Labrys monachus: one gene and its partner. The protein of the gene in region 2 interacts with the protein of the main gene of each other region in a pairwise test. Links are inferred from orthologs where the notes say so. Each region holds a gene or a part of one and is shown on either strand. Other genes may lie near its edges. The genes, in order: rlmN and ftsZ.

The links.
Region 1: the proteins of ftsZ (region 2) and rlmN interact in binary tests that used the Escherichia coli proteins (3 or more experiments, as listed by UniProt). The link is inferred for Labrys monachus from one-to-one orthologs.

What each region holds. Positions count from the first base shown.
Region 1 is NZ_JAUSVK010000001.1:143,093-157,632, forward strand. The notes cover bases 6,647-9,609. They hold rlmN (dual-specificity RNA methyltransferase RlmN), read right to left. Parts: upstream 8,789-9,609; coding sequence 7,505-8,788; downstream 6,647-7,504. Other genes in these bases: J3R73_RS00665 (invasion associated locus B family protein), read right to left, coding at 6,647-6,805; J3R73_RS00670 (hypothetical protein), read right to left, coding at 7,005-7,508; J3R73_RS00680 (SDR family NAD(P)-dependent oxidoreductase), read right to left, coding at 9,031-9,609. In the rest of the region: J3R73_RS00630 (hypothetical protein), read left to right, coding at 1-357; J3R73_RS00635 (Ros/MucR family transcriptional regulator), read left to right, coding at 354-764; J3R73_RS00640 (hypothetical protein), read right to left, coding at 906-1,619; J3R73_RS00645 (PadR family transcriptional regulator), read left to right, coding at 2,378-3,016; J3R73_RS00650 (MFS transporter), read left to right, coding at 3,232-4,587; J3R73_RS00655 (cobalamin B12-binding domain-containing protein), read left to right, coding at 4,777-5,481; J3R73_RS00660 (DUF1638 domain-containing protein), read left to right, coding at 5,570-6,229; more of J3R73_RS00665, read right to left, coding at 6,260-6,646; more of J3R73_RS00680, read right to left, coding at 9,610-9,816; J3R73_RS00685 (TetR/AcrR family transcriptional regulator), read left to right, coding at 9,967-10,512; J3R73_RS00690 (fructose bisphosphate aldolase), read left to right, coding at 10,680-11,576; J3R73_RS00695 (aminotransferase-like domain-containing protein), read left to right, coding at 11,840-13,051; J3R73_RS00700 (inorganic phosphate transporter), read left to right, coding at 13,248-14,540.
Region 2 is NZ_JAUSVK010000001.1:5,490,841-5,505,414, forward strand. The notes cover bases 9,202-12,198. They hold ftsZ (cell division protein FtsZ), read right to left. Parts: upstream 11,560-12,198; coding sequence 9,844-11,559; downstream 9,202-9,843. Other genes in these bases: lpxC (UDP-3-O-acyl-N-acetylglucosamine deacetylase), read right to left, coding at 9,202-9,515; ftsA (cell division protein FtsA), read right to left, coding at 11,800-12,198. Outside these bases: J3R73_RS25120 (aminotransferase), read left to right, coding at 1-26; J3R73_RS25125 (50S ribosomal protein L11 methyltransferase), read left to right, coding at 82-999; J3R73_RS25130 (aminopeptidase P family protein), read left to right, coding at 1,096-2,910; J3R73_RS25135 (TspO/MBR family protein), read left to right, coding at 2,967-3,452; NAD-dependent DNA ligase LigA, read right to left, coding at 3,519-5,639; DNA repair protein RecN, read right to left, coding at 5,729-7,396; J3R73_RS25150 (outer membrane protein assembly factor BamD), read right to left, coding at 7,512-8,381; more of lpxC, read right to left, coding at 8,568-9,201; more of ftsA, read right to left, coding at 12,199-13,125; J3R73_RS25170 (cell division protein FtsQ/DivIB), read right to left, coding at 13,122-13,928; murB (UDP-N-acetylmuramate dehydrogenase), read right to left, coding at 14,227-14,574. UniProt on the Escherichia coli protein: Essential cell division protein that forms a contractile ring structure (Z ring) at the future cell division site. The regulation of the ring assembly controls the timing and the location of cell division.

The DNA of each region.
Region 1 (14,540 bases), 5.4 Mb from region 2 along the record:
TACCGCCGTCTCGGCAGTGAGGTGCGTCTCTCCGCCGGCATCGCCGCGCCTGCGCGCCTCTATATCATCGTGGCCGCGGTTCTCGCTTTGGCGTTCGCGGCGATCGCGGTCCGGGGCTTCGCTCCTCTCGCAATGGCCTCGGCTCTCCCGCCCGCCTGTGCGGGCTGCGGCGAGCTTCCGGGCGCCCATGCGCAGCAAAGCGATGCCACCGGCCGTTCTTCTCCCGACGGGATGGTGAGGCCCGTTGCGGGAGGCGGTGATCCTCCGCGAGCCGATGTCGGCCCATTCCGGCGCAAGCCCGGACGCCAGGTCGAGGTCCTCGCCTTCCACTCACATCATTGCGAACAGGAGATCTGACAGTGCAGGATAGCAGCATCAGCCTCGCGGCGGACATCGTTGCGGCCTACGTGTCCAACAACCCGCTGAAACAGGCGGACCTGCCGAAGGTGCTGGCCGACGTGCATGCTTCCCTGGCCCGCATGGCCAGGGGCGAACCCGTCGATGCCACCGACGCAAGGCCGGTACCGGCGGTGCCGGTCAAGAAGTCGGTGACGGCGGATTTCATCTTCTGCCTCGAGGACGGCAAGCCTTTCAAGTCGCTGAAGCGCCATCTGAGCACTGCCTTCAACATGACGCCGGAGGAATACCGCGCCAAATGGGGCCTCCCGCCGGATTATCCGATGGTGGCGCCGAACTATGCGCAGACGCGCTCCACCCTTGCCAAGCGGATGCGGCTGGGCGTGGTGGAAGAGGCGGCCGAATAAGGCATTTTGCGGGTCGGCGGAACCGGGATCGTCAGGGCACCGCGAAACGCAGCAACCGGCTCCCGATGCCGAAAGCGGGCAAGGGGCCCGGCGGCGACGCCCTGAAGCGAGGACATCGCCGCCGGCTCTATCGCGGTTCGGTCAGAGCGAGGCCAGCATCCGGCAGAGCTTGACGAGCTGGTCGTCATACTCGTTCGACGAATTCATGATCGCCACGCAGCGCTTCTTCATGAGCGCGCGATCGCCGCTGCTCATCTGGCTGAACTGGCTCGATATGCCGGGAAGTCCGGGCGTGCCGGGGGTCCCGGGCGTACCAGGCGTGCCCGGCGTTCCGGGATTGCCGCCGTCGCCGATACCGACGCCCGCGCCGGTGCCGATCGAGCCGACGCTGACGCCGACGCCCGCATTGGCGCCGCCGCTGCTGCCGCCCAGAGAGACCCCGGCGCCGGCATTGACGCCATTGCTGCCGAGGGCGTTGGCTCCGACCCCGACATTCGTGCCGCCGGTGGAGGACGAGGAGGCCCCGACCCCGACATTCGCGGCATCGCCGACGCGGGCGCTGGTGAAGGAATGCAGGCCGCCGCTATTCAGCGAGGTGTTGCTGTTGACGCCGGCGAGGCCGCCGACATTGGCGTTGACGCCGACATGAGTGCCGCCGAGCGCGCCGCCCACGGCCCCCACCGTGCCTCCCACCGCGTTGCCGAGGCCGCCGACGGCTCCCCCGGCGCCATTGCCGGCATGGCCGTGGCCATGGCCGCTGAGCTGCGCAAAGGCGGGACCGGCTGCAAGAAGCGCCGTCACGCAGCCTGCCAGTAATGCCATCTTCGGATAGTTGCTTTGCTTGCGATCGATCATGATTGGCCTCCTTGATATTCGTTGGAATCCCCGATGCTTCGATCGAGGGATGAACCCTGCGGCTTATTGCTTCCGCTTATGCAGCCACGCACTTTCACGTCCCAGAGATTGCATTCCGTTGCGATAACAAGCGTCTGACGCAGAAGTTCCTCCGCGAGGACGTAATCCCTTCGGCTCACGTACAAGTGATACTTTTATACCCGAAGCATATCTCCCTTAATGTTCGACAATATAGGCGCCGGAGTTCTTCGGGGATGCGCTGAGCAGGTGAGATGTCGGACGCCCCACCGGCAGCATCACGAGGAATTTCGGGGCAAGTGTGCGGTGCTGCAGGCGGGAACGTAATATGTTACCGTGGTGAGGTCTCCCGTTTCCTCGCGGTATTCTTGCTCAGTCACTAAGTAGTCGGTGACCAGTGATGCCGTTATACTTGAGGCGGGCGAAGTATGCGCCGGTTCCCGCGCGGGCGGTCTTTCCTGCCGTCCGCAATCGGGCGCCGGACGGCGGCTCGCTCGCCCATGGCGACGGCGAGGATCAAAAGGCACGGGCCGGGTTTCGCTCGCCGATCGGCAGGCCGGCAGGGACGCCGGGACCGGGCTGCGGTCAGCCCCGCCGTCGCCGCCTGCTGAAAGAGCTGCAGCGCGCCAGGGCCCGGCGATCCGCGACGGTTCCGCAAGAGGCCCGCAAAAACCACTTGCGCAATTCGAATTTCGATATATCTTAAGAATCATCTTAAGACTCACATAAGGGTATATCGAATGTTTGGACGACATCATGAAGGCCATGGGGACCGCGAGAGCTTCCGCGGATGGGGCAGGGGACGCGAACATGGCTGCGCCCCGGGCGGGCGCCGCGGACGCGACGGCGGCTTCGGCGACGAAGGCGGCGGCGAGTTCTTCGGCCGCGGCGGCTGGTTCGGCGGGCGCGGCGGCCGCGTCTTCGGCCACGGGGACCTGCGCCTCGTCATCCTCGCGCTGATCGCCGAGAAGCCGCGCCACGGCTACGACCTCATCCGCGCCATCGAGGAGAAGTTCGGCGGCGCCTATGCGCCGAGCCCCGGCGCGGTCTACCCGACGCTGACCCTGCTGGAGGAGCAGGACCACATCCGGGGCGAAGCCTCCTCGGGCACCAAGAAGCTCTATGCCATCACCCCCGAAGGCGAGGCGTTCCTGGCGCAGAACCGCGATGCGGTGGACGGCGTCATGGCCCGGATGGACCTCGCCGCCAGTGCCTTCGCCGGCCATTCGACGCCGGACATGGTGCGCGAGGCCTATCGCACGCTGAAACATGCCCTGCACATGCGCCGCGGTCCGTGGACCCCGGCCGAGGCCGAGCGCGTGCGCACGATCATCGACCGGGCCGCGCGCGACATCGTCGGCGGCAAAAGCCAGGATTGACCGGGCGAGGACTGACCGGGCGAGGACTGAGCGGCAATGTGGCGCGGTCAACCCAGCCTCGCGGCATAAGCGCTTCACCTGCGGGCATGCCGCGCGCATAAGGGACGTGTTTATGCAGGGTGGCCGGCTCCGCAAGGGCCGGCCGCCTCTTTCCGCTTTTCATTTCACCCGGCCGGCGTCCAGCCTGGCCGGGCCTTGTTTGTTGCGAGTCTCCCATGAACGCCGCCGCCACGGATGGCCTGCCCAATCCTCAACGCGCCCTGGCCTTCCTCACCATCGCCATCGCTCTCACCATGGCGGTGCTGGATTCGGCGATCGTCAACGTGGCGCTGCCCTCGATCGCCAGGGAACTGGCGATCCCGCCCTCGGACGCGATCTGGGTCGTCACCGCCTATGTGCTGGCGGTCACCGTCTCGCTGCTGCCGCTGGCCTCGCTCGGCGATATCCTCGGCTACAAGCGCGTCTACTGGTGCGGCCTGGCCGTCTTCACCGCGGCCTCCTTCGCCTGCGCCAACGCGCATTCCCTCGTCTTCCTCGCCTGCGCCCGGGTGGTGCAGGGCTTCGGCGCAGCCGGCATCATGAGCGTGAACATCGCGCTCGTCCGCTACATCTATCCCAAGGCAAAGCTCGGCGTCGGCGTCGGCTATACGGCGCTGGTCGTCGCGGTGTCCTCCGCCGCCGGCCCGAGCGTCGCCTCGGCGATCCTGGCGGTCGCCGCCTGGCAATGGCTCTTCCTCGTCAACGTGCCGCTTGGCATCCTCGCTCTGTTCATCGCCGCCCGGTTCCTGCCGCAGACGCCGGCCTCCGGCCACCGCTTCGATGCGCTCAGCGCCGTGCTCAATGCGGTGACGTTCGGCCTCCTCATCGCCGGGCTCGATGCCTTCAGCGATGCGGACGGCCATGCCCGGGCCGCTTTGATGCTGGCCGGCGCGGCGGTGTTCGGCGCCGTCTTCGTCCGGCGCGAGCGGCGGCTCGCCGTGCCGATGCTCCCGGTCGACCTCCTGCGGCGCCCGGTCTTCGCTCTGTCGATGGCGACGTCGATCTGCTCCTTCGCGGCGCAGAACATGGCCTATATCGCGTTGCCCTTCTATTTCGAGCAGGCGCTGGGCCGCTCGGAGACAGCCACCGGCTTCCTGATGACGCCCTGGCCGCTGATGACGGCGCTGATGGCGCCGATCGCCGGCCACCTGTCCGACCGGCTGGCGCCGGAGAGGCTGGGCAGCGCCGGACTGGTGGTGCTCGCAGCCGGCCTCGCCTGCGTCGCCACCATGGGCGCCGAGCCGTCGAGCTTCGACATCGGCTGGCGGCTCGCCATCTGCGGCTTCGGCTTCGGCCTGTTCCAGTCGCCGAACAATCGCATCATCATCGCCAGCGCGCCGCGCGAGCGCAGCGGCGGGGCGAGCGGGCTGCAGTCGACCGGGCGGCTCCTCGGCCAGTCCATGGGCGCGGCGGTGGCGGCGGTGGTGTTCGGCCTCGTCGCCCACGGGCAGACGGCGCTGATCGCCTGGATCGGCGCGGGCCTCTCGGTGATCGGCGCCCTGTCGAGCGGGCTCCGGCGGACGAGCCTGTGATCGCGGGCCTGCCGGGCTCCTGCTGCCGCGGGAATCCTTCGTCGCGAAGGCGCGGTAAAACGGCGCTTGTCGTTCCTTGACAACACGATGTCCCCGGTGCGACAGCCTCTCACAGGACTGTTGCGTTAGCTCGCAATCAGCGACATCCATAGCATCCGCGTGCTTCCCCCAGAGCAGGAATTCCCCGACATGGCCGACGGCGATCTCGATCTGAGCACACTTTCCGATGACGAGCTCGTCGAACAGATGCATGACGATCTCTATGACGGCCTCGCCGACGAGATCGTCGACGGCGTCAACATCCTGCTCGGCCGCGGCTGGACCCCCTATGAAGTGCTGACCAAGGCCCTCGTCGAGGGCATGCGCATCGTCGGCGTCGATTTTCGCGACGGCATCCTGTTCGTGCCGGAAGTGCTGATGTCCGCCAATTCGATGAAGGCCGGCATGCATGTGCTGCGCCCGCTCCTGGCCGAGACGGGCGCCCCCAAGGTCGGCAAGATGGTGATCGGCACCGTCAAGGGCGACATCCACGACATCGGCAAGAATCTCGTCACCATGATGATGGAAGGCGCCGGCTTCGAGGTGATCGACCTCGGCATCAACAACCCCGTCGACAATTATCTCGAGGCGATCGAGAAGCACCAGCCGGAAATCCTCGGCATGTCCGCTCTCCTGACCACGACCATGCCCTATATGAAGGTCGTGATCGATACGATGAAGGAAAAGGGCATCCGCTCCGACTATATCGTGCTGGTCGGCGGCGCGCCGCTCAACGAGGCCTTCGCCGACGCGGTGGGCGCCGATGCCTATTGCCGCGACGCGGCGATCGCGGTCGAGACGGCGAAGACGCTGATCAGCAAGCGCCAGGGTTCGATACAGTCCAAGACGGCGTAACAGCCCGTTCGAAACGGCTCGCCGGGGACGATGGATGTCCGGCTGCCGATCCGCCGCGATCGGCACCGGGCAGGCAAGGAGGCACCCGATGGGCCATTCTTCGGCAAGCGGCGCTTCGCCGCGCAGAACGCTCGTCATCGCCTGCGGCGCGCTGGCGCGCGAATTCCTGGCGGTCAAGCAGGCCAATGGCTGGGACCATCTCGACATCACCTGCCTGCCGGCGATCTGGCACAACCATCCCCACAAGATCCCCGAGGGCGTGCGGCGCAAGATCCGCGCCGGCCGCGCCGCCTATGACGAGATCCTCTGCCTCTACGGCGATTGCGGCACGGGCGGCCTGCTCGACGACGTCCTGAAGGAGGAGGGCGTCGAGCGGATCGACGGGCCGCACTGCTATTCCTTCTTCGCGGGGGCGCAGACCTTCGACGCCATGCAGGACGAGGAGATCGGCACCTTCTACCTCACCGACTTCCTGGTGCGCCATTTCGACCGCTTTGTGATCAAGGGGCTCGGGCTCGACCGCCATCCGCAATTGCTGCCGGTCTATTTCGGCAATTACCGGCGCGTGATGGTCCTGGTGCAGTTCCCCGATGCCGCCCTGGAAGAGAAGGCGAGGGCGGCGGCCGAACGTCTCGGCCTGCCGCTCGTGGTGCATCACACCGGCCTCGTCGGCATCGAAGCGTTCCTGAAGAAGGCTCCCGGCGTGGCGGGCGACCCCGCGGCGCCTGCCGGCGTGCCGAAGGCCTGAAGACCTTTCGACCGAGAAAATCTCCGGCGCCTACGGGCAGCCCTTGGTGATGGCGTCCAGCGCCTGGGGCAGGCCGGCGAGCGAATAGCGGTCGGTGGTGACGCGCCCGCGCTTCGAAGCGCCTTCGAAGGTCAGGTCGCGGCTCTTGCGCATGGCGCCGATGACGGCGCCGCCCTGGGCGGCGTTCTTGATCCAGGCGTTGGACCCCTTGGTGTAGAGCGCATAGGAGGTCCGCCCGACCTTGAGGGTCGCCTCGCCGCCGTCCTTCATCGGAAAGCCGGTGATCATGCTCAATTCGTCGCGTACGCCCTCGCCCGGCCGGCGGGTGATGAACAGCGTGGCCGGATCGCGTTCGAGCTTGGCGGGCTTGCGGTCCTTGGGGCTGGTGATCGCGAAGCAGGACTTGCTCTTGCCCGTGCCGTTCTCGAAGGCCTGCCAGTCCTTGAACACGCCGAGGGAAACCGGCTGCGCGGCCGTGGCGGGCGCTGCCGGCTTTGGTTTGCGGGGTTTCGCCACGGCCGTACCGGACAGGAGGACGGCGACGGCGATGAGCGCGATGCGAAGGGATGAGGACATCATGCGGGCTCGATCGATCCGGAACAAGAGAACAGACACGGCGGCGTTCAGCGACCGTGGAGTCGGCTGCACCGTATAGCCGCGACGAAAGACAGGGATTCCGGCGAAAGTTCGACCGGAACCTCCAGAAGAATATCGCTCCGCAGTGAGGAAATGGTTAAGTGGGGCTGCGGACGCGAAATTCGCGGGACGTGCGACCTTACGTCCTGCGCGCGTCCGGCTGCCGCGGCAGGGCGGGCACCCCTGCAGGCCCGGCGCTTCGCCCGGCGATCAGCCAGTAGACGCTCCCGGCCGCGATGCCGATCGCCGCCAGGCCGGCGGCGGCGTGATAGAGGATGGCGAGGCCGATCAGCCCCATGCCCGTCGCTAGCGGCGCGGCCGCGAAGGCAAGGGCCATGCCGACGGCGTAGAAGACCCAGCTTCGCCGGCCCCAAGCCTCGCCGATCACGCCGACCAGGATGATCGGTCCCACCCAGAGGGCGAGGCCGGTCATCGCGGCCTGGCCGACGAAGGCGACGACGTCCTCCGCCCGCCCGTCGAAGGTGGCGGCAATGGCGGTGAGGCCGAGGAGGCGGGCGAGCGCGCCGAACGCGTCGCCGAAGGACTGGTTGACCAGGCCGACGAGGGCCACGACCAGCGCCGTCGCGGCCGCCGTCGCCAGGGCGAAGGCGACGAGAATGAGCCTGTCGAGAAAGCGGATCACGCCTCGTCCGCCCCTGCATCGCCGATGCCGTGGGCGTAGAAGGCCTCCACCGCCAGCTTCTTCATGGCGTCGGCCTCGAGGGCGATGCGCTCGCGCGCCCGCATCTTCTGGCTCTCGCTCTTGAGCTGGCCGCAGGCGGCCAGGATGTCGCGTCCGCGTGGCGTGCGGATGGGCGAGGCGTAGCCGGCGTTGAACACCACGTCGGAGAACGCCTCGATCGTCTCCCAGTCCGAGCATTCATACGGGCTGCCGGGCCAGGGATTGAATGGGATCAGGTTGATCTTGGCGGGGATGCCCTTGAGCAGCTTCACCAGCGCCCTGGCTTCGCCGAGGCTGTCGTTGACGCCCTTGAGCATGACATATTCGAAGGTGATGCGCCGGGCGTTGGAGAGCCCGGCATAGTTGCGGCAGGCCTCCAACAGATCGGCGATGGGATATTTCCTGTTCAGCGGCACCAGCGTGTCGCGCAGGTCGTCACGGGTGGCATGCAGCGAGATGGCGAGCGCCGGATTGATGCCTTCGCCCAGCGGCCCGATCATCGGCACCACGCCTGAGGTCGACAGGGTGATGCGCCGGCGCGACAGGCAGAGCCCGTCCTGGTCCGACATCACCCTCAGGGCGGTGGTGACGTTGTCGTAATTGTAGAGCGGCTCGCCCATGCCCATCAGCACGACGTTCGAGATGAAACGCCCGCCGTCGCGCGGCACGATCGCGCCTTCCGGCGGCTCCCGGTCCGGCCAGTCGCCGAGGCGGTCGCGCGCCACCAGGAGCTGCGCCACGATCTCGGCGGCGGTGAGGTTGCGCACCAGCTTCTGCGTGCCGGTGTGGCAGAAGGTGCAGGTCAGCGTGCAGCCGACCTGGCTGGAGACGCAGAGCGTGCCGCGGCTCTCATCGGGAATGTAGACGGTCTCGATCTCGGCGCCGCGATCATGCGGGCCGGTGGCCGGCATGCGCATCAGCCATTTGCGCGTGCCGTCGGCCGAAACCTGCTCGGTGACGATCTCGGGCCGGTCGAGCGTATAGGCTTCCTCCAGCCTGGCGCGCAGGTGCTTGGAGACGTTGGTCATGGCGGCGAAGGAGGCGGCGCCGCGCACATAGAGCCAGTGGTGAAGCTGGTTGACGCGCATCCTCACCTCGCCGGCGGGCACGTCGATGGCCGCCATCGCCTCGGCCAGCCCCGCGCGGTCGAGCCCCGCAAGCGAGGGCTTGCGGGCCGAAGGCAGGGCAGGCGGGGCGGCCGGCTGCGGCCGGGAAGTCGGGTCGAGAGAAAGGGCAGTCATGCCGGAGATCCATTTGTTGGGCGGCTCCATAGCACAACCGGCCATAAAGGGCGACGGCGAATGCGTTTTTCCGGGCGATCGCGCCGCCGTGCCGGTCGGGGGACCGGCAACCGGTGGGCGGATCCCCGACCCGCCTGTCCCGGACCGCGCCGAGCGGAATGGCGAGGCCGTGCGGTTTCGTGCCGGTCAGGGGACCAGCACACCGGTGGGGGGGCTCCGGCCCGCCTCCCGCCCTGGCCGCGTCATGCCCTGTAGCGTTCCGCCGCGTGGTCCTGCGCGAAATTCGCCATCATCGCCCGGCGGGCGGCATCGAAGGCCTCCCACTGGCCGGCGTCGGGCAGTGGCGGGATGGTGACAAGCTCGCGCCGGTCGAAGCCGACGAAGGCGGCGTCGACCAGCTCGCCGACATCCATGACGCCGGTCAGCGTGTTGACGTCGCGGCCCGAGCGCTCCCAGATCTCGGTGCGGGTAGCGGCGGGCAGCACGGCCTGGACGTAGATGCCGCGCGGGCCGAGTTCCGCCTGCAGCGCCTGCGAGAAGCTGAGCACATAGGCCTTGGTGGCGCTGTAGATCCCCAGCGGAAACTCGGGCACCACGGCCAGCACCGAGGCGATATTGACGATGGCGCCTTTGCCCTCGGCGAGGAAGCGCGGCACCACGGCGCCTGTGAGCCGCGTCACGGCGGTGACGTTGAGCCGGATCAGCCGGTCCAGGGCCTCGATGTCCGGATTGGCGAAGCCGCCATGGGCGGCGGCGCCGGCATTGTTGACGAGCAGCCCGATGCGGGCGTCCTCGCGCAGGCGCGCCTCGACGCGGGCAAGGTCCGCGGCATCGGTGAGGTCGGCCCGGATGACGTCGACGGCCACGCCGGTCTCGGCGCGAAGACGCGCGGCCAGGATCTCCAGGCGCGCCTGGTCCCGTGCGACGAGCACGAGATCGTGGCCGCGGCGGGCGAGGCGTTCGGCATAGGTGGCGCCGATGCCGGTGGAAGCGCCGGTGACGAGCGCGGCGGGAAGGGATCCTGTCATTGTCTGTCTCCTTTATTCATGATGGCTATCATGATTGATGCATTCATGACCATTGTCATGTATAATGTCAAGCAGGACGGAAGCCCTGGGCAGGCGCGCCGTCGAATCAAGCCGCAGGCATGCCGGCCGCGGCGCGCAAAGGAGACGATGATGAAAGTCAGCCGGGATCAGGTGGCCGAGAACCGGCAGCGCATTCTCGACGCCGCCGCGCAGCTGTTCAGGGAGCGCGGCTTCGAGGGGGTGACGGTGGCGCAGATCATGAAGGCGGCCGGCCTGACGCACGGCGCCTTCTACGGGCATTTCGCCTCGAAGGACGAACTGATCGCCCAGGCTTTCGCCCATGTCCTCTGCCCAGGCGGCGAGGGGGCGCCCGCCGTCGGCATTGCCGATTATGCCGAGGGCTATCTGAGCGCCGGGCATCGCGACCGGCCGGGGGCCGGCTGCCTGTTCGCCGCGCTGGGCACCGAGGCCGTGCGCGGCGCGGCGCCGGCGCGCCATACCCTGACGCAGGCGATCGAGCGCCGCATCGAGGATTTCAGCCGCACCGCGCCGGGCGAGACGCCCGAAGCGCGCCGCCGCGCGGCGATCGCGAGCTGGTCCGCCATGGTCGGCGCCGTGGTCCTCTCGCGCATTGCCGACGATCCCGCGCTGTCCGACGAGCTGTTGGCGGAGACGAAGGCCTGGCTCGGCGGATGAGGGCTGTCTTGCCTGCGCCGCCGCCGCCAAAAAGAGCCCCGGAAGGGGGATCGCTCGCCTTTCATGCCCGCTTCGGGCTTTCCATCGCAAGCCTCCACGCTTTAGAAGGCTTTGTCGGGGCTGGGCGCGCTCACGTGCGGACCGGTCTCATGCAAAGGGAGACGATCATGGCCGATGACAAGATGATGGCGCAGATTTCCGGCAAGGACGGCTTCATCGCCGCGCTCGACCAGAGTGGCGGGTCGACGCCGGGGGCCCTGCGCCTCTACGGGATTCCGGAAAGCGCCTATAATGGCGAAGCCGAGATGTACAAGCTGATGCACGAGATGCGCGTGCGCATCATGACGGCGCCGGCCTTCACCGGCGACAAGGTGCTCGGCGCCATCCTGTTCGAACGCACCATGGACGGCGACGCCGAGGGCAAGCCGGTGCCGAGCTTCCTGTGGGAAGACCGCGGCGTCGTTCCCTTCCTCAAGGTCGACAAGGGGCTGGCTTCGGAGAGCGACGGTGTGCAGCTGATGAAGCCGATGGCGGATCTCGACCAGTTGCTCGTCCGCGCTGTGGCGAAGAAGGTGTTCGGCACCAAGATGCGTTCCGTCATCAACCAGGCGTCGCCGGCCGGCATCGCCGCCGTGGTGGCACAGCAGTTCGAGGTGGCCAAGCAGATTTCCGGCCACGGGCTGATGCCGATCATCGAGCCGGAAGTCTCGATCAAGGCACCGGACAAGAAGGGCGCCGAAGCGCTGCTGCGCGACGAGATCGTCCGGCATCTCGATGCCCTGCTGGCGGGCGAGACGGTGATGCTCAAGCTGACCATCCCGGACGTGGCGGATTTCTACAAGCCGCTGGTCGATCATGAGAAGGTCGCCCGCGTCGTCGCGCTGTCGGGCGGCTATAGCCGGGCCGACGCCTGCGAGAAGCTCTCCCATAACCACGGCATGATCGCGAGCTTCTCGCGCGCCCTCGCCGAGGAGCTCAAGCACGGGATGACCGACGCCGAATTCAACGACGCGCTCGGCCGCTCGATCGACGAGATCTACAAGGCCTCGACGCAGAAGGTGTGAGGCGGATGGGCGCCGGGGGTGAGATGCTATGGAGGGTCGATCCCTGATCGACCTCTTCCTTCCCCGCACGCTCGATATTTCCAGGATCGGTGTGTCCAGGAAGGGCGATCGGTGATTGCCCGTCCGCATCCACGCGATAAAGCCGGGCGCGGTGACGGGACCTCCCGGCATTGCATCCGGCCCTTGAACCGGAAGGCGATCTCAAATAAGGTCAGCATCGCTGACATAATTCTGGGCCGCCGGGGGTGGCCCTGGGAGGAACGATGACACTCGCCCCGCTCTTCGCCGGCCGCGCCTCGCGGATGAGGGCGTCCGAGATCCGCGAACTCCTCAAGCTGCTGGACCAGCCCGACATCATTTCCTTCGCCGGCGGCATTCCGGACCCCGCGATGTTTCCGCACGAGGCCTTCCGCCAGGCCTATGCCGACGTGCTCTCGGGTCCCGGCGCCGATGCGGCGCTGCAATACCAGGTGAGCGAAGGCTACCTGCCGCTGCGGCGCTGGCTGGCGGCGGAGATGGGACGCCTGGGCGTTCCCTGCGATGAAGGCAACATCTTCATCACCTCGGGCTCGCAGCAGGCGCTCGACTATCTCGGCAAGCTGTTCGTCTCGCCGGCGGATACCGTGCTGGTCACCTGGCCGACCTATCTCGGCGCGCTCCAGGCCTTCAACGCCTATGAGCCGCATTACGAGCGGCTGACGCCGGCCGGCGGCAACATGACGCCCGAGGCCTATCGCGCCGCCGCGGCGAAGGCGGGTGGAAGGGCGAAATTCGCCTATCTCGTCCCCGATTTCGCCAACCCGACCGGCGAGACCCTCAGCCGGGCCGAGCGCGAGGACGTGCTCGACCTCGCGGCCGGCCTCGACGCCGCCGTGATCGAGGACGCCGCCTACCAGGCGCTGCGCTATGACGGCGAGCCGGTGCCCTCGATCCTCGCGCTCGACTGCGCCCGTAGCGGAGGCATCGAGGCGGCGCGCACAATCTATTGCGGTAGCTTCTCCAAGATCCTCGCGCCGGGTCTGCGCGTCGGCTGGGTGTGCGCGGCGCGCACGGTGATCGAGAAGCTGGTGCTGGCCAAGCAGGCCTCGGACCTGCACAGCCCGTCCATCAACCAGATCGTCATCCACCGCGTGGCCGAGACGAACTACGCCTCCCAGGTCGCGAAGGCGCGCCTGCATTACGGCGCGCGGCGCGACCGCATGCTCGAAGCCCTCGACGCCACCATGCCGGCGGAGGTCGCCTGGAGCCGGCCCGAGGGCGGCATGTTCGTGTGGATGACGCTGCCGCCCGAGATCGATACGACCGAACTCCTGGCGCGCGCCGTCGCCGAGGCGCGCGTCGCCTTCGTGCCGGGCCATGCCTTCTTCGCCGACGGCAGCGGCCGCAATGCCCTGCGCTTGAGCTTCACCCTCGCCGACGACCGCGCGGTCGGCGAAGGCATTCCGCGCCTCGCCCGCCTCATCGCCGCGGGCTGAGCCTGACGTCGCGGGACCGTGCCTGGGATGGAACTGTGACGGTCCCTCGCGCCTTATGCGGCCGAGTTATCGAGAGCCGGCAAGCATAGAGCCGGCAAACTATTGTCGAAACCTGTCATTTTTCGCACGGCGGCGCCGATGCCGTTTCCGGAAGCGATGGCGCTTGTGCGTCATCCTATGAACAAGGCTCGCAGACATGCTGGAATTCCTGTCCCAAGGCTCGCCCGCCATCGTCGCGCTCCTGGCGGCCTGCCTCTTCCTCGCCCTCGCCTTCGAGTTCTCGAACGGCTTCCACGATACCGCCAACGCGGTGGCGACGGTGATCTACACCCATTCGCTCAAGCCCGGCCAGGCCGTCCTGTGGTCGGGAGCGATGAACTTCCTCGGCGTCATCCTCGGCGGCATCGCCGTCGCCTATGCACTGGTGCAGCTCATCCCGCCCGACGCCCTGTCGCCGCCGGACGGGAGGCTGGCGGTCGGCATGCTGATCGCGCTGTTCGTCGCGGCGCTGGCCTGGAACGTCGGCACCTGGTGGCTCGGCATCCCCAATTCGAGCTCCCACGCGCTGATCGGCTCACTGATCGGCATCGCCGTCGCCAATGCCGTCATTCATGGCCGCCGGCTTGGGGAGGGCGTCGACTGGCAGCAGGTCTGGAGCGTGCTCGCCTCGCTCCTGGTCTCGCCGATCCTCGGCTTCGGGCTCGCCTTCATCCTGTTCCGGCTGGTGAGGCTCGCGATCCGCGACCGGCATCTGTTCGAGCCGCCGCAGGAAGGCCGGCCGCCGGTGTGGTGGATGCGCGCTTTGCTCATCCTCACCTGCACCGGCGTCTCCTTCGCGCACGGCACCAATGACGGGCAGAAGAGCATCGGCCTGATCATGCTCACCGTCATCGGCCTGCTGCCGGCGAGCTTCGCCCTCAACATGGACCTGCCCGGCGGCGACTTCGCCCGGCTCGCCCGCGAGATGCCGGCGGCTGCGAGCCTGATCGAGCGCTATGGCGGCGACCGGAAGGACCTCGCCGTCGAATCCGCGCGCAAGCTCGGCGAGCGCTTCGGCAGCATCCGGTCGGCGAAGGAGATCCCGCCCGGCGAGCGTTCCGCCGTCCGCAACGACCTCAACCACACCCTCTCCGAACTGACCTTCGCCGCCGAGGCGGACGGCATCTCGCCGGACGAGAAGAAATCGGCGAAGTCGATCCACGACGACGTGATGAAATCGGTGCAATACGCGCCCTGGTGGGTGCGCATCCTCAGCGCGCTCTGCCTCGGCCTCGGCACGCTCGTCGGCTACCGGCGCATCGTGACCACGCTCGGCGAGCGCCTCGGCAAGGAGAAGCTGGTGCCGGCGCAGGGCGGCTCGGCCGAACTGGTGGCGGCCGGCCTGATCGGGGCCGCCGGCTTCACCGGCTTTCCCGTCTCGACCACCCATGTCGTCACCGGCGGCATCGCCGGCACGATGGTGGGCTCCGGCGCCGGCCTGCAGCCCGCC
Region 2 (14,574 bases):
GCTTCATGCGGTTCAGCCCTTCGTGACCCAGGGAGGCTCAATTTTCATTGCCCTTCGCCGGCCGGCGCGATAGCCAAGCACATGCTCGAAGGTCTGCATCCCAACAATCCCACCCATGTCGCCCGCATCGTCACCGACGAGGCCCGGGCGCGCCGCATCGCCGATCTGCTCGGCGAGAGCTTCGATCCGACGGAGACCGCCATTGCGGCCTTCGAGCGCGAGGACGGCACGCCCCGCCCACCCTGGCTCGTCGAGGTCTATTTCCGCTCCGACCCCGACAGGCAGGCGGTGGGCGACCTCATCGCCCTCGCAGCCGGGCCGGACGTCGAGGTCGCCTTCGACAGTTTCGGCGACAAGGATTGGGTGGCGGCGTCGCTGGAAGGCCTTGCGCCGGTGCCGGCGGGGCGCTTCACCATCCATGGCAGCCATGACCGCGCCCGCGTGCCGGCCAACACCATCGCCATCGAGATCGAGGCGGCGCTCGCCTTCGGCACCGGGCACCACGGCACCACGCGCGGCTGCCTGCTCGCGCTCGACGCCCTGCTGAAGCGCAAGCGGCCGCAAAGGCCCCTCGACATCGGCACCGGCACCGGCGTGCTCGCGATCGCCGCGGCCCGTGCCCTCCACCGGCGCGTCCTCGCCTCCGACATCGACCCGGTCGCGATCGCCACCGCGCGCAACAATATCCGCTTCAACCGGGCCGGCGCCTTCGTGACGGCCATCGTCGCCCGCGGCACCACCGCCGGGCCGATCCAGGCCGGCAAGCCCTACGATCTCGTCTTCGCCAACATCCTTGTCGGGCCGCTCGTGCGCCTCGCCGCGCCCATGGCGAAGCTGCTGGCGCCGGGCGCGACGGTGATCCTGTCCGGGCTCCTGCACGCCCATGCCAATGCCGCCCTCGCCGCCTATCGGGCACAGGGCCTGCATCTCGTCCGCCGCATCCCTCTCGACGAATGGACCACGCTGGTCCTCGCCAACGGAAGGGACAAGCCGAGATGATCCGGGTGCCGGGGACGGCATGTCCCCGGCCGCCCTCGAAGACGCCAGACTGCGATGAAGATGCGGACGGGGATGTCCGCGCTGCCGGGGCATGAGATGACCACATTCCAATCCTTCGACGAGATCTCCCAACCCGCGCTCGGCCCGGCCCGCGTCAAGGCCCTTCGCGAGAAGCTGGCCGAGCGAGGGCTCGACGGCTTCGTGGTGCCCCGTTCGGACGAGCACCAGAACGAGTATTGCCCGCCATCCGAAGAGCGCCTGGCGTGGCTGACCGGCTTTGCCGGCTCGGCGGGAATCGCCATCGTGCTCGCTGCCGAAGCGGCGATCTTCGTGGACGGCCGCTACACCGTGCAGGTCCGCGAACAGGTGGATACCGGCACGTTCACGCCGCGTCATCTCGTCGAGGAACCGCCCGAGCGCTGGCTGGAGCGGACCCTCGCGCCCGGCGCCCGCCTCGGCTACGATCCGCGCCTGCAATCGATCAACGAGGTCGAGCGGCTTCGCGCCGCCTGCGAAAAGGCGGGGGCCGCGCTGGTCCCCGTGGAGGACAATCCGGTCGATGCCATCTGGGCCGACCGGCCCGCGCCGCCTCTCGCCTCCATCGTCCTGCACGACGTTTCCCTGGCCGGCGAAAGCAGCGGATCGAAGATCGAGCGGCTGCAGGCAAAGCTCGCCGAGCAGAAGATCGACGCCGTCTTCACCAATGACGCGCATGCCTGCGCCTGGCTGTTCAACATCCGGGGCGGGGACGTCTCGCATACGCCGCTGCCGCTGTCCTATGCACTGGTCCCGGCCAGCGGCGAGCCGACGCTGTTCGTCGACGGCCGCAAATTGTCCAACGCGGTGCGCGACAATCTCTCCCATCACATGGCGATCGCCGAACCGGGCCGGATGGAGGCGGTGCTCGCCGCCGAGGTGAAGGGCAAGACGGTCCGGCTCGATCCTACGATGGTGGTCGAACGCTTCGCCACGCTCGTCGAGCGGGCCGGCGGCAAGGTGCAGAAGGGCAGCGACCCGATCGCGCTGATGCGGGCGGTCAAGAACGAGGCCGAGCAGGCGGGTGCGCGTGCCGCCCATATCCGGGACGGCGCCGCCTTCGTCAGCTTCCTGGCCTGGTTCGACCGGACGGCGCCCGAAGGGACGGAGACCGAGATTTCGACGGCGGAGGCGCTGGAGCATGCCCGCAGCGAGACCGGTGTCCTGAAGGACCTCTCCTTTCCGACCATCTCCGCAGCCGGCCCCAACGCCGCCATTCCGCATTATCGCGTCAGCCGCGCCTCCAACCGGCCGGTCACGCCGGGCCTGTTCCTGATCGATTCGGGCGCCCAATATGTCGACGGCACCACCGACATCACCCGCACGATCGCCGTCGGCGACGTGACGCCCCTGATGCGGGACCGCTATACGAGAGTTCTCAAGGGTCACATCGCCATCGCGCAGGTCCGCTTTCCTAAAGGCGCGTCCGGCTCGCAGCTCGACAGCTTCGCCCGCGCCGCGCTGTGGGAGGTCGGGACGGATTTCGACCACGGCACCGGCCACGGCGTCGGCTCCTACCTGTCGGTGCATGAGGGCCCGCAGCGGATCTCCAAGCTCGGCACCACGCCGCTCGAGCCCGGCATGATCCTCTCCAACGAGCCGGGCTACTACCGGGCCGGCGAGTTCGGCATCCGCATCGAGAACCTGGTGTTGGTGGAAGCGGTCGAGATCGAGGGCGCCGAGCGCCCGATGCAGGGCTTCGAAACGCTGACGCTGGCCCCCATCGACACCCGGCCGATCGACGTCGGTCTTTTGACCCGATCGGAGATCGACTGGCTCGATGCCTATCACCGGCGCGTTCGCGAGGTGCTCTCTCCTCTCGTCGAACCGGACGAACGGGACTGGCTGGAACGGGCGACCGCTCCGATCGGGTGAAACCGCGGCCCTGTCAGAGCGTTGCAACGAAGATACGATTCGGAGGTTCAACGGACATGACGGCACGGGACTGGTTTCGCGCCTTGGTCTGCGTCCTGCTTTGCCTGGGTATCGCCCTGATCGGATCCTACGCGACGGTCAGCGAGATCCCGGTCTGGTACGCCAAGCTCACCAAGCCGATATGGACGCCGCCGAACGGCGTCTTTCCGATCGCCTGGACGCTTCTCTACGTGATGATCGCCGCCTCGCTCTGGCTGTTGTGGAGCCGCACGCCGCCATCGCCGAGGCGCAGCCTCGTGCTCGCGCTCTTCCTGGTCCAGCTCGCTCTCAACGCCGCATGGTCGCCCGTGTTCTTCGGCGGCCACGCGATCATGACCGGTCTGGTGGTGATCGCCGCGCTCGCCGTCGTGCTCGCCTTCACCGTCCGCAAGGCGTTCGCGCTCAATCGCGCGGCAGCCTGGCTGCTGGTGCCCTATCTCCTCTGGGTCTGCTATGCCCTGTCGCTCAACGCGGGCATCGCCATCCTCAATCCCACGTCCTGACTACCGCCCCCGCCCCCTATCCCAGGCCCCGTCGCGCGACATGCCGGTCAGGGGACCGGCACACCGTCAGGCGTTCTGCGCGCCGCTCACCAGGTCGAACCACTCATCCTCGTTGATGACCTTGACACCGTGCTTCTGCGCCTCCGCGAGCTTCGAGCCGGCGCCGGGGCCCGCCACCACGAGATCGGTCTTCTTCGACACCGAGCCGGAGACCTTCGCGCCCAGCCGGTCGGCCATCGCCTTGGCTTCGTCACGGCTCATGCGCTCGAGCGCGCCGGTGAACACCACCGTCTTGCCCGCCACCGGGCTCGCGGCCTGCGGCTTCTCGGCGTCGGCGATGCGGATCTCGGCCGTCAAGCGTTCGAGAACGGCGAGGTTGTGGGCCTCGCTGAAATAGGCGCCGACCGCTTCCACCACGGTCTCGCCGATCTGATCGATGGCGTCCATCTCGGCCGCCGCTTCCTCATCCTTGGCGGCGATGCGCAGGGCCGCCTGCTCGAAGGACGTCCAGGAGCCATAGGCCCGCGCGAGCTGACGGGCCGTCGTCTCGCCGATATGGCGGATGCCGAGCGCGTAGATGAAGCGCTCGAGCGGCACCTCCCGCCGCGCCTCGATCGCCGCGAACAGGTTGCGCGAACTCGTCTCGCCGAACCCTTCGCGATCCCTGAGCTTCTTGAGGTTGCGGCGATCGCGGGCGGCCAGGGTGAAGATATCGGCGGGCTCTCGCACCGGCAGTTCGGTGTCCTCGAAGAAGGAGGCGATCTGCTTTTCCCCCAGCCCCTCGATGTCGAAGGCCCGACGGGAGACGAAATGGCGCAGATGCTCGATCTTCTGGAACGGGCAGGCGAACTCGCCCGAGCAGCGCCGCACCACCCCCTCCTCGCCGGTGGCGGTGCTCTCGCGCACGGTCGGGGTCCGAAGCGGACAGGGACAGGTCTCAGGCGCGCGATAGGGAACGGCGCCCTCCGGCCGCCTTTCGAGAACGACGCCCAGGATCTGGGGAATGACGTCACCGGCGCGTTGCACGATGACGGTATCGCCGATGCGCACATCCTTGCGCGCGATCTCGTCCTCATTGTGCAGGGTCGCGTTGGAGACCACCACGCCGCCGACGGTGACCGGCTGCAGCTTGGCCACCGGCGTGAGAGCACCGGTCCGGCCGACCTGGATCTCGATGTCGCGCAGCAGGGTCGTCGCCTTCTCGGCGGTGAATTTATGGGCGGTGGCCCAGCGCGGCGAGCGTGATACGAAGCCGAGCCGCTGCTGCAGGTCGAGGCGGTCGACCTTGTAGACCACGCCATCGATATCGTAGCCGAGGCTCGAGCGCTGCGCCTCGATCAGGCGGTAATGGGCGAGCAGTTCCTCGACGCTCCGGCAGCGCACCATCAGGGGATTGACGGCGAAGCCCCAGCCCGCGAAGGCGCGGACCACGTCATATTGCGTATCGCCCGGCAGCGAACTCGCCTCCCCCCAGGCATAGGCGAAGAAGTGCAGCGGCCGGCTCGCGGTGATCGAGGCGTCGAGCTGGCGCAGCGACCCGGCGGCGGCGTTGCGCGGATTGGCGAAGAGCGGCCTGCCCGCCTCGGCCTGCCGCTCGTTGAGCGCCGCGAAGTCGGCATGGCGCATATAGACCTCGCCGCGAATCTCGAAGCGTTCGGGAACCTGGCCATGCAGCGTCGCCGGCACGTCGCCGATGGTGCGGACATTGGCGGTGACGTCCTCGCCGACCGCGCCGTCGCCCCGCGTCGCCGCCACCGCGAGCCTGCCCTGTTCGTAGCGCAGGGAGCAGGACAGGCCGTCGATCTTCGGCTCGGCCGTGACGGTGAGGGGCTCCTCCTCGGCCAGGCCGAGAAAACGGCGGACACGCGCCACGAATTCAACGACGTCCTCGTCCGAGAAACTGTTCGAAAGCGACAGCATCGGCACGCGATGCCGGACCTTGGCGAATTTCTCGGAGGGTGGCGCCCCCACCCTGTCCGACAGGCTGTCGCCCGTCTTCAATTGCGGGAACCGCGCCTCGAGCTCGCCATAGCGCCGACGCAGGGCATCATATTCGGCGTCGCTGAGGCGGGGCGCGTCCTCCTGGTAATAATGCCGGTCCGCTTCGGCCAGCAGGCCTGCGAGAGCCAGATAGTCGGCTCGGGCCTCTTCCTCGCTGAGATCGGCGACGGGCTTGGTATTGGTCATGGCGGGCAACCGGCTAGGATGGGATGCCGTCGCTTAGCACAGCTTGGGCATCGAGGGCAGCAGAGCCGGCGCGAAAGCCGGCATGTCCGCTACTTCGCCATATGCAGGAGGCGATCGGCCGCCGCCCTGGCCTCGTCGGTGACATGGGCGCCGGCGAGCATGCGGGCAATCTCCTCGCGTCGCCGCGCGGCATCGAGCGCGACCACGCGCGTCGCCACCAGTTCCTTCCCCTGCGCCTCCTTGGCGATGAGGAAATGGGTGGAAGCGCGGGCCGCGACCTGCGGCGCATGGGTGACGTTGATGACCTGCACCCGCGCGGCAAGGCGCGCGAGCCGCTGGCCGATGGCGTCCGCCACGGCGCCGCCGACGCCCGAATCGATCTCGTCGAAGACCAGCGTCGGCGCCGAGCCGCGATCGGCCAGGGCGACCTTCAGGGCCAGCATGAAACGGGAGAGTTCGCCGCCGGACGCCACCTTCATCATCGGGCCCGGCCGCGTCCCGGGATTGGTCTGCACCCAGAATTCCACCCGGTCGAACCCGTCCGGCGAAGCCAGCGTGCCGTCGCTCTGCACATTGGCGTTGAAGCGCGCCCGGTCCAGCTTGAGCGGCGCAAGCTCCGCATTGACCGCCTTGTCGAGATGGGCAGCCGTGGCCCGCCTCTTCTCCGACAATTTCGCCGCCTGCCCCTCATAGGCCTGCCTCGCCGCGCGATCGGCCAGTTCCAGCGCTTCCAGATGTCCCTCGCCTTCGTCCAAGGCGGTGAGTTCGGCGGCATGGCGCTGGCCCAGCAGCGGAAGGCCTTCGACGGGCACGTCATATTTGCGGCTCGCGGCCCGCAGGGCGAACAGCCGTTCCTCGAGCCGCTCGAGTTCGGCCGGATCGAAATCCGCTTCGTCCAGCGCCGACTGCAGGGCGATGCGCGCCTCCTCGAGGGCGTTGAGAGCCTGGTCGAGCGCCGCGATCGCCGGCTCGACCAGACGGGGCGCCTGGGCTCCCCGACGCTCCAGGCGCCGGATGATGGCCGCGAGCGCCGGCCCCGGCGAACCTTGGCCGCCGACGCCGTCATGGGCCTCCTTGAGGTCGACGGCGATCTTCTCGGCCTGCATCATCTGGGCGCGGCGCGCCGCCAACGCCTCTTCCTCTCCGGGCTGCACATCGAGCTTGGTGATCTCGTCCACGGCGTGGCGCAGCCAGTCCCCCTCCGCGCGCGCCTTCTCCATGCGGGCCCGGTGCTGGGCAAGAGCCTGCGTGGCCTTGCGCCAGGCGGCATGTCTGCCGGCGACGTCGGCAGCGAGCTTCTCCAGCCCGCCGAACGCATCGAGCAAGGCCCGGTGGGAGGCCGGATCGGTCAGCGCGCGGTCATCGTGCTGGCCGTGGATCTCCACCAGCGCCGCGCCGGCGGCGCGCAGCACCTGCACGCTCACCGGCTGGTCGTTGACGAAAGCCCGTGTCCGCCCGTCCGCCATCTGCACGCGGCGCAGGATCAGATCGCCGTCGTCCGAGATATCGTTGGACCGCAGCACGGCGCGGGCCGGATGGTCGGCCGGGATGTCGAACACCGCCGTCACCTGGCCCTGGGCGATGCCGTGGCGCACCAGTCCGCCGTCGCCCCGCCCACCGAGGGCAAGCGAGAAGGCGTCGAGCAGGATCGACTTCCCGGCGCCGGTCTCGCCGGTCAGCACGGACAGGCCGGGCACGAATTCGAGATCGAGCCGGTCGATCAGGACGATATCGCGGATGGCCAATTGCACGAGCATGGTGACTCTATATCGCTCCCGTCGATGCCCCGCATGCCAAAAGAGCAACCGCAGACAAAAAAGGCCGATCTTTCGACCGGCCTCTTCGAACCACCAGGGAAGCCGCGCTCCCGCCTCAATCCATCGAGATCGCCGAGTGGAACGTGCGGCTCAGCCAGGATTCGGTATCCTCGCGCGGCTCCAGGCCGTTCGACTTCACCAGCGTGTAGGTGTCCTTGTACCACTGGCTGTCCGGATAATTGTGTCCAAGGATGGCGGCAGCCGTCTGGGCGTCGCTCGTCAGGCCGAGGGCCAGATAACATTCGGCCAGGCGGCTCAGCGCCTCCTCGATCTGCCGCGTCTGCTGATACTGCGCGACCACGATCTTGTAGCGGTTCACCGCAGCGACATAATTCTGCTGACCCTGGTAGTAACGCCCGATATCCATTTCCTTGCCGGCGAGCTGATCCTTGGTCACCTGGATCTTGAAGCGCGCATCGTCGGCATATTCGGATTTCGGCCAGTTGGTCACGACGACCTGGAAGGCCTGCAGGGCTTTGACCGTGCGATCCTGATCGCGCGTGATGTCCGGAATCTGCTTGTACTGCGAATTGGCATAGAGATAAGCGGCGTAGGCTGCATCCGGACTCTTCGGATAAAGCGTCACGTAACGCTGGGAGGCCGTGATCGCATCATCATAGTTGCCGGCGGAATAATTCGCATAGGCCGACATAAGAATGGCCTTCTGCTGCCATTCGGTCTGCGGATATTGCTTGTCCAACGCATCGAAACGCTTGGCCGCCTTGGTATAATCCTGGTTCTTCAGGAAGACGAGGCCTTGATTGTAAAGAAGGTCGGCTGGATCCGTCGCCTGGGTCTTGTAGACCGGGTCGTCATCCCACCAACCGCAGGCACCGAGCGGCGCCGCCATCATGGCAACGGCCACGGCGCGAATCGTGAACCGCATCGCGAGAGAGCGGGAAGACGAGAGGGAACGCAGCGGCATCACTCAGACCTCTATTTCGACGGCAGGCGGCGGCGACCTGCTCCGGCACCCGGGCACAACCCAGCGTCGAACCAAAGCCGGCCCAAATCCAGGCGCTCTTGTACCCGATCCCCGGGCCAAGCGCCACCGCCTCGGCACGTTTGTACAAAGCTTTGCAAATACAATGTCGACGACGGACCGCAGCGTTCAGTTGGTATCGGGCGCGAAGGCCGCCGCAGCCAACCCGCTGCTCAGATCGGCATGCCCGGTTTCGCGGCGCACGGGCGCATCGACCATCGTCCAGGCGCTGCTGTCGGAGAACAACGCTTCGAGCATCATGAAGTTGACGCGATGGCCGCCGCAATAGGAGCGGTACTGACCGAGCAGCGGCGCCCCCGCCAAGGCAAGATCGCCCACGGCATCGAGCATCTTGTGACGAACGAATTCGTCCCCGTAGCGAAGGCCCTCGGGGTTGAGGATCCGGTCCTCGCCCAGCGCGACCGAATTCTCCAGCGAGGATCCGAGCGCCAGCCCGCGCTCCCACAACTGCTCGACGTCCTTGACGAAACCGAAGGTGCGCGCCCGCGAGATCTCGCGGCGGAAAGCATCCGGCGTGAGGTCCAGCACACGGCGCTGCCGCCCGATCAGCGGCGAGGGGAAGTCAATTTCGACATCCAGGCGGAAACCCTTGTCGAACGGCAGCAACTCGGCCCAGGCCCGTCCCATCTCGACACGCACCGGCTTCAGGACCTTCACCTTGCGGCGACGCGCGCGCAGCATCTCGATGCCGACCTGATCGATGGCGTCGACGAAGACCGCGGAGGAGCCATCCATGATCGGAAGCTCCGGTCCGTCGACCTCCACCGTGACATTGTCAACACCGAGGCCGCGCAGAGCGGCCATCAGATGCTCGACGGTGCCCACCGCGCCGCGTGAGGGATCGCCGATCACCGTGCACAACCGCGTGTCCGTCACATTGTCGTAGCGCGCCAGGATCTCCCGCTCGCGACCGTTCTCCAGATGGGTCCGCAGGAAAACGATACCGCTATTGGCCTCGCTGGGATGAAGGGTAATGGAGACAGGCTTGCCAGAATGAACCCCGATTCCCTGAAGGGAAACCCGATCATTCAAAGTCGTCTGGAAACCAGATTTCATGTTTCGCATTCCGCAAGCCGTTCGCCGCGAGGCGAGATTCAACCGAACCGAGAACGACCTGTATCTGTTGACCCCGGGTCCTCTAGTGGGTCCAGGCACCAGGGCCTGGACTCGGACCTTTCTTCGGAAATACGTAAAGCAGAACCCAAAGGTTTAGCCAAATCACGCTTTCTTACGATCTGTAACACAGGCGCGCCAAATTCCGGCGAGCGACCCTAGTTTTGAAATCCTTAACCATTTCAAAAAGATATGGCCCAGGCGACACGCCCGGGCCATCTAAATTCGCAGCTATGGTTACAAAATCGTCTCAATCGACCGATGGGCCGCCTCAGCTCGTGTGACGGCGCAGGAAAGCCGGGATTTCGAGCTGCTCGTCCTCGATCGAACGCACCTGCGGAGCCTGGCGCGGCTGCACCTCGGGATGATGCCCCTGCGCCGGCGCCTGGCGCGGCGCCTGCGGGCGGCGCTGGGCCTCCGGCGGACGCGGCGGCGCCATGCGCGGATCTGCAAGGCGGTTGGGCTGAACCGGTGCCGGCGCGGGCGCCGGCGCAGGCTCGTCGGCGTCGGGGCGGCCGAGGCCGACCGCCGCCAGACGCTGCAGCAGCGTCATGCGCTTCTTGTCGGCACCACCCTGCGGCGCTTCAGCCGAACGCTGGGCCGCGATCTGGGCCTGGGCCGGCATCGGCAGATCCTCGATGCGCGGCATGCGCGGAGGACGGACGACGGCACGTTCGGGTGCCGGCGGCACGAAATGGTCCGGCTCCGGCGGATGGTCCGGCACGCGGCGCGTCTCCTCTGCCGCGGGGTCGCGGAAGAGCGTCGGCTTCGGCGCGAGGGGACGCAGCGTCACCTCGTTGGCGACCGCCACAGGAGCGGGCGCCGGCGCGGGCGCGGCGATGGGCGCTGCCACCGGCGCGGCGACTTCAGGCGTGCTCGTCACCTCGATCGGCGCGGGAGCCGCGACCGGTGCCGGGCGCGGGGGGGCGGGCCGCTCCCCCTGCGCTGCCTGCTGGCGGACGCGCTGGGTCATCTCCGCCAGGCGGACGTCGTTCTGGGACGGTGCGGCCTGCGGCAGGATCGCCGAATCGATGCCGGTGGCGACGACCGACACGCGCATGATGCCTTCGAGCGTCGGATCCTGGGTGGCGCCCAGAATGATATTGGCTTCGGGATCGACTTCCTCGCGGATGCGGGTCGCGGCTTCGTCGAGCTCGTAGAGCATCATGTCGGGGCCGCCGGTGATCGAGATCAGCAGGCCGCGGGCGCCCTTCATCGAGACGTCGTCGAGCAGCGGGTTGGCGATGGCGGCCTCGGCGGCAAGGATGGCGCGGCGCTCGCCCGATGCCTCGCCCGTCCCCATCATCGCCTTGCCCATCTCGCGCATCACGGCGCGGACGTCGGCGAAGTCGAGATTGATCAGGCCCGGCTTCACCATCAGGTCGGTGATGGAAGCGACGCCCGAATAGAGCACCTGGTCGGCCATGGCGAAGGCGTCGGCAAAGGTGGTCTTGTCGTTGGCGACACGGAAGAGATTCTGGTTCGGAATGACGATCAGCGTATCGACGCTCTTCTGCAGCTCGGCGATGCCGGCCTCGGCAAGGCGCATGCGGCGCAGCCCTTCGAAATGGAAGGGCTTGGTGACCACGCCGACGGTAAGGATGCCGACTTCGCGCGCCACCCTCGCGATGACCGGAGCCGCCCCGGTGCCGGTGCCGCCGCCCATGCCGGCGGTGACGAAGACCATATGCACGCCGTTCAGATGATCGCGGATCTCGTCGATCACCTCCTCGGCCGCGGCGCGGCCGACCTCGGGCTGGGACCCGGCGCCGAGACCCTCGGTGACCTGGATGCCCATCTGCACGATGCGGTCGGATTTGGACAGGGTCAGCGCCTGTGCGTCGGTGTTGGCGACGACGAAATCGACGCCTTCCAGGCCCGCCTCGATCATGTTGTTGACAGCGTTGCCGCCAGCCCCACCAACGCCGAAGACGGTGATACGCGGCTTCAACTCCCGGATATCCGGCATTTTGAGGTTGATCGTCATGGCTCGCCTCTCTTGCAGGTACGTCGCCGCACCTTTAATTGACCTTCTTCAAGGCCTTGCGGCCCTCTTCTGCTTCTTGAATCAGAAAGACACTGATTTGCGAAGCAGCCTTTTGTGTATCCCGGCGGAAAGACCGGATTTTTTTGATATGTCCTGCCGTCTAGTGCAAGGCCAGTTGCGGCTCCGGCCCGGCGAAACGCCATAGTTGCAAATAAGAATTTTCTTTTTTGTAACTGACGCTTAGAAACTATGCTTCAACCATCGTCCGACCCGACCGAAATAACCGTCTGTTCCCGTGCTCAGGACGCGTGTGCGCACCTGCGGCTCGAAGTGTTCCACCCCGGCGATCTGTGGATAGACGAGGAGACCCGCAGCCGCGGCAAAGGGGGGTCCCTTGGCGGCTTCCGGCATGCCCGCAATTCCCAGAGGACGGCCGATACGCACCTGTCTGTCGAGAATCTTGCGTGCAAGTTCCACCGTACCGGTAAGCTGACAGGCGCCCCCCGTCAACACGACCCGCCGCCCCGCCTCGGCCCAGGCGCCGGAGTTGCGCAGGCGATCCCGCACCATTTCGAGGATTTCCTCGATGCGGGGGCGGATGATGCGCACGAGGCGCGAGCGCGGCACGTGATGGATGCCGTCCCGCTCATCGTCGCCGACCGGGGGCACCGCGATGGTCTCCCTGTCGTCGGAGGGGCTGGCGATCGTGGCGCCGTAGAGGACCTTCAGCCGCTCCGCCTCTGACAGGCGGGTCGACAGGCCGCGGGCGACGTCGCTGGTGACGTGTCCGCCGCCGATGGGAAGCCCGTCGGCATGGACGAAAGCGCGATTGGCGAAGACGGCGACGGTCGTCGTGCCGGCCCCCATGTCGATGAGGGTCACGCCCATTTCCGTCTCGTCGTCGACGAGGGCCGAAAGGCCCGCCGCGTAGGGCGTGGCGACCATGGCCTCGACGTGGAGATGGCAGCGCTCGATCGCCAGCATGAGATTCTTGGCAGGGGAGGCCTCCGCCGTCACGACATGCATGTCGACGCCGAGCGTGCGGCCGAGCATGCCGCGCGGGTCGTGGATGCCGCCGACGCCGTCCAGCATGTGGCCGATCGGCAGCGAATGCAGCACCGCGCGGCTGTCCCGCACCGAATGATTGGCTCCCGCATCGAGCACGCGGTGGATGTCGTGATCGCCGACCTGATGCCCGCCGACCTGCACGGTGGCCGAGTAATGCTCGCTCGCGATCCGACCGCAGGAGACGTTGACGATGACCGAATCGACCCGCACGCCCGCCATGCGCTCCGCCGCGTCGACGGCGTGCCGGATGGACTGTTCCGCCGCCTCCATGTCGACGACGGCGCCGGATTTGAGCCCGCGCGAACGCTGGTGCCCGATTCCGAGGATCTGCGCCTGATGGCTGCGCCCCGGCAGCAGGTCGGCGCCCTCCAGCGGACGGAGCCGAGCGATCAGGCAGACGATCTTGTTGGTGCCGACGTCGAGCACCGACATGACGCTGGTGCGGCGCGGCGCCAGCGGCCGCAGTTTCGGCGTCAGGCCGTTCTCGAAGGGGCTCATACGTGATCCCCCTTCTTCGGCGCCTTCTTGCCCAAGGCGGCGGCGCGGGCGGCGGCGGCTTGTTCGCTCAAACGGAACACGGCACGATCGGACTGACGCATATCGACGGCCAAAATGTCTTTTTCCAAAACGCTGGCCTCCCGTTCGAGGAGCGCCAAATTCTTCAATGCGGTCCCGGGGTCTTCCTCGGGCAGCCGGACGACGACCCCGTTGTCCAGCGTCAGGTTCCAGCGCCGCTGCGAGACCAGCGTGGCCCCCTTCACCCGCCCCGCCAGCATCGGCGTGGCGGCGAGCAGGGGCACGATCTCATGGGCCCGCTTGTCCGCGCCCTCGCCGACCACCAGAGGCAGATCGGCGAAGCGCCGGGATACCGTCGGCTCGATGACGGTGCCGTCCTCGGCGATCAGCGTCACGGTGCCGTCGCGCTGCCAGAGCGCATAGGGCTTGCGCTCTTCGAGCGACACCGACAGCGTGTCGGGAAACAGCTTGCGGACCTGGGCGGACTTCACGAGGGGCAGCGCCTCCAGCCCTTCCCGGGCCGCTTCCGCATCGAGGAAGAGGAGCGAGCTGGTGCCGGTCACCCCGGCGGCGGCGAAGATCTGCTGGTCGGTCAGCTCATGCTGGCCGTTCACGGCGACGGTCTCGACGCGAAAGCCGAGGAAATTGGCGGCCATGTCGGGCGGCGCGCCATAGGTTGCTTCGAGCTGGGGCCAGACCGGCCCGGTCTTCGCGCCGTAGACGATGGTGGTGGAGAACAGGGCCGCCGTCAGCACCAGGCCGAGACCGCGCGGAGGATGCGACATCAAACGCTGCAGGCGCGAAGACCGCAGATCCACCCAGGTCCGGGTATTGGATCCAGCCAGGCGCAAGGAGGACAATTTGAACAAACGCAGCATGACCCTCGAGCCGACGCTCTCCTGGAACATCCTCTTTGAGAGGCGATGTCTGGGGAGAAACGGCGTCTGCCGCCAGCATTTGCTTCACGCCCCATTAACGTTAGCTTTCCGCCAAATCCGTAAACAATCGGTTACCGCGGGTTAAGGTTTCCGCCTTTGCCGGCATGCCGTGCCCCGATTTTCGCTGCCGGATCTTCATCGGGCGTTAACGGGTTTCGGCAGGGGCCCCCGCACCCGGCGCGGGAAGGCCGACGCGCTTGATCTCCCATTCGAGATCGATGCCGGAGCGGGCTTTCACGCGCTCGCGCACCGTCTCGCCCAGGCTTTCGATGTCGGCGGCGCTCGCCGCGCCGAGATTGACGAGAAAATTGGTATGCAGGGGCGAAACCTGCGCGCCCCCGATGGTCAGGCCGCGGCATCCCGCCTCGTCGACCAGTTTCCAGGCGGACTGCCCGGGGGGATTCTTGAAGGTCGAGCCGCCGGTGCGCGTATTGACGGGCTGAGTCGAGGAGCGGGCCTCGGTGATCCTCTGCATCTCCGCCAGGATCTCCGC